2 regions of the Cronobacter dublinensis subsp. dublinensis LMG 23823 genome follow, and region 1 is predicted to be linked to the other one. Evidence: predicted binding sites of a transcription regulator. Region 1 holds the regulator's gene; the other holds the start of a gene.

Region 1 (5,087 bases):
CCTCACCAGCGCCAAAGCGCTGGGCGGCGGCTTCCCGGTGAGCGCGATGCTGACGACGCATGAGGTGGCCTCGGCGTTTCACGTCGGCTCCCACGGCTCCACGTATGGCGGCAACCCGCTGGCCTGCGCGGTGGCGGGCGAGGCGTTCGATATTATCAATACCCCGGACGTGCTGAACGGTGTGGCGCACAAGCGCGAACAGTTCGTGCAGCATCTGAAGAAAACCGGCGAGCAGTACGGCCTGTTCAGCGATATCCGTGGTCTGGGCCTGCTGATTGGCGCCGAGCTGGCACCCGCTTTCCACGGACGAGCGCGCGATCTGCTCTACGCGGCAGCAGCCGAGGGGGTAATGGTGCTTAACGCCGGGCCGGACGTGATGCGTTTCGCGCCGTCGCTGCTGGTGGAGAGCACCGACATTGACGAAGGCATGGCCCGTTTTGCCCGCGCGGCGGCGCGCGTGGTGAACGGCTAATCAGCGTGACTGGCTCAGGCGCCGCCTGAGCCAGATGCCGTGGTGGGGCCGCTGGCGCCACGCCACGGAAGAGATCGTGTGCATGGTGCGCAGATGATCGAGAATACGCAGCAGGTGATGCTCCATCACGCTGAGCGGCCCTTCCGGCAATACCTCTTCGCCCTCCAGCACCGCCTCGTTTTGCGTCTCGCCCGGCGCGTCATATTCCAGCCGCTGCTGACAGCGTTGCAGCGCGATTTCACAGGCCTGTAAGTAGCGCGCCGCCGTTTCCTGCGTCAGCGAGGACTGCTCGCGCGCCAGCGTCGTTATCGCGTTGATGTGCTCGACGATAAACTGGCTGTGTGTCACCCACAGGCGCATATCCTCCAGATACTGGCTGTTAAAGCCCGGCTCCTGCATCGCCTGATTAAGCGAGTTATAGAGCGCGTTATGCGCCTGGTTGACGCGCATTCGCTGCCAGGCGAGCGGCGCGGGCTGCGGATCGTCGCTCAGGATCAGGCGCAGCGCCTCCTGGTCGGCTTCCAGCGCGTCGTGCGCATTCTGGCGCAACAGGCCGCTTTGCCACTGCGGCCAGAGCCAGACCATGCCCGCGAAGGCGATAAGACAGCCTGTCAGCGTGTCTATCAGGCGCGCCACGATGTACTGCTCGCCGTTGAGCGTCAGCAGTTGCAGCGAATAGACTGCCGTCACGGTGAAGCCAATCATCGCCCAGCCGTAATTACGCCGGATAATGAGATAGCTGATTAACGTCACCAGCAGCATGCCGAGCAGCGTATAGCCCTGCGGCACGTTCAGATGCAGCGTGATGCCCGCAATGATAAGCCCGGCGAGCGTGCCGCCCGCCCGGTGCAGAATGCGCACCCGCGTCGCGCCGTAGCCGTTTTGCGTAACAAAGAGCACCGTCATCAGGATCCAGTACGGCTTCGGCAGCTGAAACACGCTCGCCAGCAGGCCCGCCGCCGCGAGCATCACGCCAAGCCGCGCCGCCGTGCGCAGCGCCGCCGATTTGAACGACAGATAGCTTTTCAGCGCGGGCAGGAGCGGCAGGCGGCGCTGACCGTTGTCCATTAAATCGCGGGCATAAAGCGGGCGCTGGGTACGCAGCACACGGGCGATGCGGCTGAAATGGTATTCGCAAAACTGCCCGACCGGGTTGTCAGGGTGCTGGCGGGCGATTTTTGCGAGCGCCTCGATCTGCTTGTCCATCGTGAAGCGGCGCGAATAGCGGTGATAGAGGATATCGTCGGAGAGCGTGCGCAGGCGCGTCGCCACGGTTTGCGCCGTCCAGCGCAGCACCTCTTCAGCGTGGCTGCGCTCCACCAGCTTTTGCACTTCACCGGGTTGATGCAGCGAGACCGAGATATGCTCCTGGAGATCGAGCGCCACCTGAAAGGCGCGCAGCAGGCGCTTGTAGCCGTTCTGTCGGGTCGCGGCCAGCATCTGCAACTGCTGATAGCATTGGCTTATCTGATCCACCACTTTTTGCTGATGCACCAGCAGGGGCGGCAAGGCCTGCTCCGGGTCGGTATGGCGCGTCAGCAGGCTGTATTTAGCCTCGCAGTAGTCGGCGAGGCTTTGATAAATCAGGCTTAACGACTCGCGCAGTGGCTGTTCGCGCCATAGCCAGAACCAGAAGCCGTTAAACGCGCCATACCAGAGCGTGCCGAGAACATAGAGCAGCATCGGCTGCCAGACGGGCATATTCCCGGCGAGGCTTAACGTGAAAATCGCCGCGATAAGCGATGCGGGCAACAGGCGTGCATGCAGCGGGCTGATTTCCGCTGTCACGCCGAGCAGCAGCGCCAGCATCAGCAGAATGAGCGGCAGCGGCACCGCCTGCAACAGCAGAAACTGCACGGCGAGGCTGCTTAACGCAAACAGCGACGCGCCGATGATGAGCCGTTTGAAGAAGCGTTTATGCGGGGTATCGAGACCGGCAATGTTGCAGCACGCGGGCACCAGCGAGAACAACAGCCCCTGTTGTAAGTGACCCAGCAGCAATCCCACTGCGACCGGCAGGCTTAAGATCAGCGTTTGCCGCAAAGCGTAATTGATTTCAGGGTGATAGATAAGACGACGCCACATAGGGGAGAAGTATAGAAACAAAAACGGCGTGTTACCGAAGCGACACGCCGTTTTTTTCAGGAACCTTAGCGGGTTCCGTAAACCACGATGGTTTTTCCGTGCGCGGAGATCAGGTTCTGATCTTCAAGCATCTTCAGGATACGGCCCACGGTTTCGCGGGAGCAGCCCACGATCTGGCCGATTTCCTGACGGGTGATTTTGATCTGCATGCCGTCCGGGTGAGTCATGGCGTCCGGCTGTTTGGCGAGATTCAGCAGCGTCTGCGCGATGCGGCCCGTCACGTCGAGGAACGCCAGGTTACCGACTTTTTCAGAGGTGACCTGCAGGCGACGCGCCATCTGCGAAGAGAGACGCATCAGAATATCCGGGTTTACCTGAATCAGCTGACGGAATTTTTTGTAAGAGATCTCAGCCACTTCACAGGCAGTTTTAGCGCGAACCCAGGCGCTGCGCTCCTGACCTTCCTCGAACAAACCCAGTTCGCCGATGAAGTCTCCCTGGTTCAGGTACGAGAGGATCATCTCCTTGCCCTCTTCATCTTTGATCAGCACTGCCACTGAGCCTTTGACGATGTAGTACAGCGTCTCCGCTTTTTCACCCTGGTGAATCAGCGTGCTCTTAGATGGATACTTATGAATGTGGCAATGAGACAAGAACCATTCAAGAGTCGGGTCTGTTTGCGGTTTGCCAAGCACCATGCGCGGTTATCCTCTGTTTTAAACTGGCTCCAAAGACAGGGCGCGTAACCCCTGTCTGGCTTTGCAATCATCATCTTCCCGCATCCAGGGAAGTTGGCTGTCCGTGGACGTCGCAGCCGATAAATTGTCTCTCCTCTGCATACATGCGTAACATCAATGTATCGCCGCTGCATCCAGACTGTTTTAGCATAGCTTTTCACAGGTGTCTCCTGTTGTCTCGTTTCAGCTTGACGCAGGTCGCCTTCCGTTGCCTCTTATGACGGGGCCGAGTAATCTGTCAGTAAAATGAATAGCCTGGAGCGATTATCATGCACGCACGAGTGAAATGGGTGGAAGGCTTAACCTTCCTGGGCGAGTCGGCGTCAGGGCACCAGATCCTGATGGATGGCAACTCCGGCGACAAAGCGCCGAGCCCGATGGAAATGGTGCTGATGGCCGCCGGCGGCTGCAGCGCGATCGACGTGGTCTCTATTCTGCAAAAAGGCCGTCACGACGTGACCGACTGCGAAGTGAAGCTCACCTCCGAGCGTCGCGAAGAGGCGCCGCGCCTGTTTACGCATATCAACCTGCATTTCGTTGTGACGGGTAAAGAGTTGAAAGATGCGGCGGTTGCGCGTGCGGTAGACCTGTCGGCGGAGAAGTATTGTTCGGTCGCCTTGATGCTTGGCAAGGGCGTGAATATTACCCATTCGTACGAAGTGACAGAAGGGTAAGCGTGTGACGGCGGGCGGCGCTGCGCTGACCCGCCCAACGGCTTATCGATACGGCGTTACTGTATCTCCTTGCCTTCCATCAGTCGCTGCACCAGCGGCAGCATGATGAGTTCCATCGCCAGCCCCATTTTGCCGCCCGGCACCACCAGCGTATTGATGTGCGAAATAAACGAGCCCTGCAACATCGCGAGCAGCCAGGGGTAATCGATATTGTCCAGGTTGCGGAAATGGATAACCACGAAGCTTTCGTCGAGCGACGGAATGCTTTTGGCGGCGAACGGGTTAGAGGTGTCCACCGTTGGCACGCGCTGGAAGTTGATATGCGTGCGCGAGAACTGCGGCGTGATGTAGTTGATGTAATCCTCCATCGAACGCACCACGGAGTCCATCACCGCCTCGCGGGAATGCCCGCGCTCGCTGGTATCGCGGATCATTTTCTGGATCCACTCCAGGTTGACGATAGGCACCACGCCCACCAGTAAATCGACATGCTTCGCCACGTCGTTCTGCGGCGTCACCACGCCGCCGTGCAGGCCTTCATAAAACAGCACGTCGGTCGGTTCCGGCAGCGGCTGCCAGGGCGTAAAGGTGCCCGGCACCTGGTTCCAGGGCACGGCTTCATCGTAGGTGTGCAGATATTTGCGCGACTGCCCTTTGCCGGTCAGGCCGTATTCCACAAAGGTTTGCTCCAGCAGGCCGAAATCATTCGCCTCCGGGCCGAAATAGCTGATATGGCGGCCCAGATCGCGCGCCTTGCGAATTGCCATGTCCATTTCCGGGCGCGTATAACGGTGAAAGCTGTCGCCTTCCACTTCGGCGGCGTGAAGATTCAGCTGGGCGAAGATTTTACGAAACGCGAGGCTGGTGGTCGTGGTGCCCGCGCCGCTGGAGCCCGTGACGGCGATAACCGGATGTTTGGCAGACATAGCGAGACAACTCCCTGAAGCGGCGGGGCAAGGCTCCGCCTGGCAACGTTAACCGCGAAACTGCGAGCGCGGCATGATATTGACCGTTTCGTGCAGTTCAGACCACACCAGAACGGCTTCGCCGCTTTGCAACTGACGCCGTACATCGGCGACCTTTTGCTCAAGCGAGCGTTCATGTTCACCATAATCGGTG
Region 2 (5,087 bases), 930 kb from region 1:
AGAGAACCGCCCGTGGTGCTGCCGCCGGTGCCGTAAGGCAAGCCCAGGCCGAGGGCGGCGTTGATCGGGTTAATAGCGGCAGGAAGGCTGCTCTTATAGTCGCCATCGAAGTCGATTTTTACTTCTGAGCGATAGGTCAGCGCGTAGCGGTTGTTTTTATCCAGCTCATACAGGATGCCCGCGTTCCAGCCAAAGCCCCACTCGTCGCCTTTCAGGTGTGCAATCTGGGTATCCCTGTTGATGCCGCCAGCCGCTGCGGCAATCTGCCCTGCGGTCTGGGGATCAATCTGACCAGACTGTACCAGCGCCGGAAGGCCGCCTGCGATGATTTGCGGCAGATCGCCCGCGTTACGTTCAATCTTCGCGCGCGCATAGACGGCATCGAAGCCCAGGCCGAAGCTCCAGTTGCTGTCGAGACGATACGCACCGCTGAGGTTCAGGTTCAGCGTTTCAAGGTCGGTTTTACCGCCTACAGAGCCCGCCGCGTAAGAGTCGCCATATTCTGTGGCGAGACCATAGTTGGAGGTGACGGAAGCGCCCCAGCCAAACTGCTCGTTAATCGGCGCCACAAAGTGCAGGTTCGGCACCCACGCGGTCGGCGCGATGTTATCGGCGTTCAAGCTGTTGCCCGCGCGGGAGCGACCAGAGACATTCACATCCGGGTCGACGAAAATCGCCCCGCCGGAGAAGGTCGGGCGGTCAAACATGGTGATCAGCGCCGGGTTACGGCTGACGTTGCCTGCGTCATCTGCAATAGCGCCTTCCCCGGAATAGGCGCGGCCCAGACCAGAAGAAGAGAATTCGTTTAACTGGAAACCTGCAGACCAGGCCTGAGAAGAGACGATTGCCACTGCGACTGCCAGAGCAGATTTGGTAAACAGGGTTTTCTGGCTCATGACCATAACCTCATCCATTATTTTTATTCAAATAGTGTTACGTGACGTAACAGGAGCGCGGAGTGTAGGGTCTGAGGTACGGCAGGGAAATCAGACCAGTGGCGAGAGTATAGGTCCGACCAGCAGATATGTTGCAAGTATGTTTATAAGTTTTTTCAATTGTGATCTAAGAAACGCGATCCGTTTAGCAAAATTGCGCGGTATGACCAGCCGTAAAGCTGGTGATTATTGCGTTAGATCATTTTTAAGTGTGATTTCGGTCACTTATGGGCGCAATCCGGAAGAACAGGTAGAGAGGGGACCGGGGCGGGCGTAAAATAAGCGTATCCCTTTCCAGTAAATACAGAGGAAATCACGATGACGAAATGCAGTGCTGATGAAACCCCGGTTTGCTGCTGTATTGATGTTGGCACCATTATCGATAATACCGACTGCGTGGCGTCCTACAGCCGCGTGTTCACAAGCCGCGCCGAGGCCGAAGAAACGCTCGCAGCGTTAACCGCCAGAGCGCGTGAAGTGGAGTCTGAGCCGTGCAAGATTACGCCGCGCTTTACGGAAGAAGCCGACGGCGTGCGTCTTGATATCGATTTTGTTTTCGCCTGCCAGGCCGAAACCGTTATTTTCCAGTTAAGTCTGCGTTAATCCCGCCTCTCACGCCCCGGTGCCGCCGGGGCGTATTTCTTGTTACGTAATTCGTGTTTTGCTTCGCACTTTTTCCTTTATGTGATTGGCTGAATGTAAAATTCTGGTTAAAACTGTTATCAGGTCAGACCACTTAATCATTATTTAGCCTTTTACAGGGGAACGTTATGAGTCAGGCATTACCGCTGGTCACCCGGCAGGGGGATCGTATTGCCATTGTCAGTGGGTTGCGCACCCCATTCGCCCGTCAGGCGACGGCGTACCACGGCGTTCCGGCGGTCGATCTCGGGAAAATGGTGGTCGGCGAACTGCTGGCCCGCAGTGAAATTCCGCCTGAGGTCATTGAACAGCTGGTGTTCGGCCAGGTGGTGCAGATGCCAGAGGCGCCAAACATCGCGCGTGAAATTGTGCTCGGCACCGGTATGAGCGTGCGCACCGACGCCTACAGCGTCAGCCGCGCCTGCGCCACCAGTTTCCAGGCGGTGGCGAACGTCGCCGAAAGCCTGATGGCGGGCACCATCCGCGCCGGGATCGCCGGCGGCGCCGACTCCTCTTCCGTTCTGCCCATTGGCGTGAGTAAAAAACTCGCGCGCATCCTGGTGGACGCCAACAAAGCCCGCACCACCGGGCAGCGTCTGAAACTCTTTTCACGCCTGAGGCTGCGCGACCTGCTGCCGGTGCCGCCCGCCGTAGCGGAATACTCCACCGGATTACGCATGGGCGACACCGCAGAACAGATGGCGAAAACGCACGGCATCACCCGCGAACAGCAGGACGCGCTGGCGCACCGTTCGCACCAGCTGGCGGCGCAGGCGTGGGCTGAAGGTAAGCTGCGGGATGAAGTGATGACGGCCTACACGCCGCCCTACCGCGATCCGCTGAGCGAAGATAACAATATCCGTAAAACGTCGTCGCTTGCCGATTACGCCAGACTGCGCCCGGCCTTTGACCGTAAACACGGCACCGTGACGGCCGCCAACAGCACGCCGCTCACCGACGGCGCGGCGGCAGTGATCCTGATGACCGAATCGCGCGCCCGCGAGCTGGGGCTCACGCCGCTCGGCTACCTGCGCAGCTACGCCTTTACCGCCATTGATGTCTGGCAGGATATGCTGCTGGGCCCGGCATGGTCGACGCCGCTGGCGCTGGAGCGCGCCGGGCTCTCGATGGCCGATCTGACGCTCTTTGACATGCATGAGGCGTTCGCCTCGCAGACGCTCACCAACCTCAAGCTGCTGGCAAGCGACCGTTTCGCCCGCGACGTGCTGGGCCGCAGCCAGGCGACCGGCGAGGTGGATGACAGCAAATTTAACGTGCTCGGCGGCTCTATCGCCTACGGGCACCCGTTCGCCGCCACCGGCGCGCGAATGATAACCCAGACGCTTAACGAACTGCGCCGCCGCGGCGGCGGTTTCGGGCTGGTGACCGCCTGCGCGGCGGGCGGGCTTGGCGCGGCAATGGTACTGGAGGCCGAATAATGGAATCGACATCCGCATTCACTTTACAGATGCGCCCGGACAACGTGGCGGTAGTCACTATCGACGTGCCGGGCGAGAAAATGAACACGCTCAAGGCGGCGTTCGCCCGCGACGTGCGCGCGATTGTCAAAACGCTGCGTGAAAACCGCGATCTCGCGGGCGTGGTGTTTATCTCCGCTAAGCCCGATAACTTTATTGCGGGCGCAGATATCAACATGATTGCGCACTGCAAAAGCGCGCAGGAGGCCGAAGCGCTGGCAAGCCAGGGTCAGCAGATCATGGCGGAGATCCGCGCGCTGCCGGTGCATGTCGTGGCGGCTATCCACGGCGCGTGCCTGGGCGGCGGGCTTGAGCTGGCGCTCGCCTGCCACAGCCGCGTCTGTACCGATGACCCTAAAACCCTGCTCGGGCTGCCGGAAGTGCAGTTAGGGCTGCTGCCGGGCTCCGGCGGCACGCAGCGGCTGCCGCGCCTTATCGGCGTCAGCACCGCGCTTGAGATGATCCTGGCCGGCAAACAGTTGCGTGCGCGTCAGGCGCTGAAAGCCGGGCTGGTGGATGACGTGGTGCCGCACACCATTTTGCTGGAGGCCGCCGCGGCGCTTGCTAAAAAAGGCCGTCCCGCGCCGCGTCGTTTGCCGGTGCGTGAGCGCGTGCTGGCAGGCCCGCTCGGTCGCGCGCTGCTGTTTCGTATGGTCAGCCAGAAGACTCATCAGAAAACGCACGGCAACTACCCGGCGGCGCAGCGCATTATCGATGTGGTGCGCACCGGGCTTGAGCAGGGGAGCGCCAGCGGCTATCAGGCCGAGGCGCGCGCCTTTGGCGAACTGGCGATGACGCCGGAATCAGCGGCGCTGCGCGGTCTCTTTTTCGCTACTACTGAGCTTAAAAAAGAGACCGGCAGCGGCGTGGCGCCGCGCGCGCTGCATTCGGTCGGCGTGCTGGGCGGCGGGCTGATGGGCGGCGGAATTGCGTATGTGACCGCCACCAAAGCCCGTTTGCCAGTGCGTATTAAAGACATCAGCGAAAAGGGCATTAACCACGCCCTGAAATACAGCTGGGATCTGCTGGAGAAAAAGGTGCGCCGTCGTCACCTGCGCGCCAGCGAGCGCGACGCTCAGATGGCGCTGATTTCGGCTGGCACCGATTATCGCGGGTTCCACCAGCGCGATATCGTCGTGGAAGCCGTTTTCGAAGAGTTAACCCTGAAGCAGAAGATGGTGGCGGAGATCGAGGCAAGTACCGCGCCGTACACTATTTTCGCGTCTAACACGTCCTCGTTGCCTATCGGCGATATCGCCGCCGGGGCCGCGCGCCCGGAGCAGGTGATTGGGCTGCATTATTTCAGCCCGGTCGACAAAATGCCGCTGGTGGAAGTGATCCCCCATGCGGGCACCAGCCCGGAAACCATTGCCACGACCGTGCTGCTTGCGAAAAAGCAGGGTAAAACGCCGATCGTGGTAGCCGACTGCGCCGGGTTTTACGTCAACCGCATCCTGGCACCGTACATTAACGAGGCGATGCGCTGCCTGATGGAAGGGGAGAGCATTGAGAAAATCGACGACGCGCTGGTGAAAAGGGGATTCCCGGTCGGCCCTATCCAGTTGCTGGATGAAGTCGGCATTGATGTTGGCACCAAAATTATGCCTGTGCTGGAGCGCGCTTACGGGCCGCGATTCAGCGCGCCCGATGAAGCCGTTGCAGCAATTTTGAACGACGATCGCAAAGGCAGAAAAAATGGTCGCGGTTTCTATCTTTATCCAGCGAAAGGGCGTAAAAGCAAAAAACAGGTTGACCCTGCGGTTTACGGGCTTATTGGCGTAAAACCGGGCGGTAAACTGAGCGGCGAAGAGATAGCCGAGCGCTGCGTCATGATGATGCTGAACGAGGCGGCGCGGTGTCTTGATGAGGGTGTGGTGCGCTCGGCGCGCGACGGCGATATCGGCGCCGTTTTCGGCATCGGTTTCCCTCCGTTCCTGGGCGGTCCGTACCGTTATATGGACACGCTCGGCGCGGCGCAGGTGGTGGCGACGCTCACCCGTCTTTCCACCCGTTATGGAGAGCGTTTTACCCC

The links. The regulator CRP, encoded in region 1, controls carbon source genes, mostly activating them, when cyclic AMP is high. The targets are predictions, from matches to a motif close to ATGTGANNNNNNTCACAT.
Region 2: AFK67_RS14450 (YfcZ/YiiS family protein) is a predicted target of CRP. The motif match lies at 1,145-1,162, and genes of this name have one in related genera.

What each region holds. Positions count from the first base shown of each region.
Region 1 covers NZ_CP012266.1:4,078,155-4,083,241, reverse strand. Annotated here, with positions in the region: gene argD (bifunctional acetylornithine/succinyldiaminopimelate transaminase) at 1-472, shown strand, start outside; gene AFK67_RS18970 (YccS/YhfK family putative transporter) at 473-2,557, opposite strand; gene crp (cAMP-activated global transcriptional regulator CRP) at 2,623-3,255, opposite strand; gene AFK67_RS18960 (OsmC family protein) at 3,564-3,968, shown strand; gene AFK67_RS18955 (phosphoribulokinase) at 4,025-4,894, opposite strand; gene AFK67_RS18950 (YheU family protein) at 4,943-5,087, opposite strand, start outside.
Region 2 covers NZ_CP012266.1:3,147,689-3,152,775, reverse strand. Annotated here, with positions in the region: gene fadL (long-chain fatty acid transporter FadL) at 1-896, opposite strand, end outside; gene AFK67_RS14450 (YfcZ/YiiS family protein) at 1,254-1,538, shown strand; gene fadI (acetyl-CoA C-acyltransferase FadI) at 1,706-3,016, shown strand; gene fadJ (fatty acid oxidation complex subunit alpha FadJ) at 3,016-5,087, shown strand, end outside.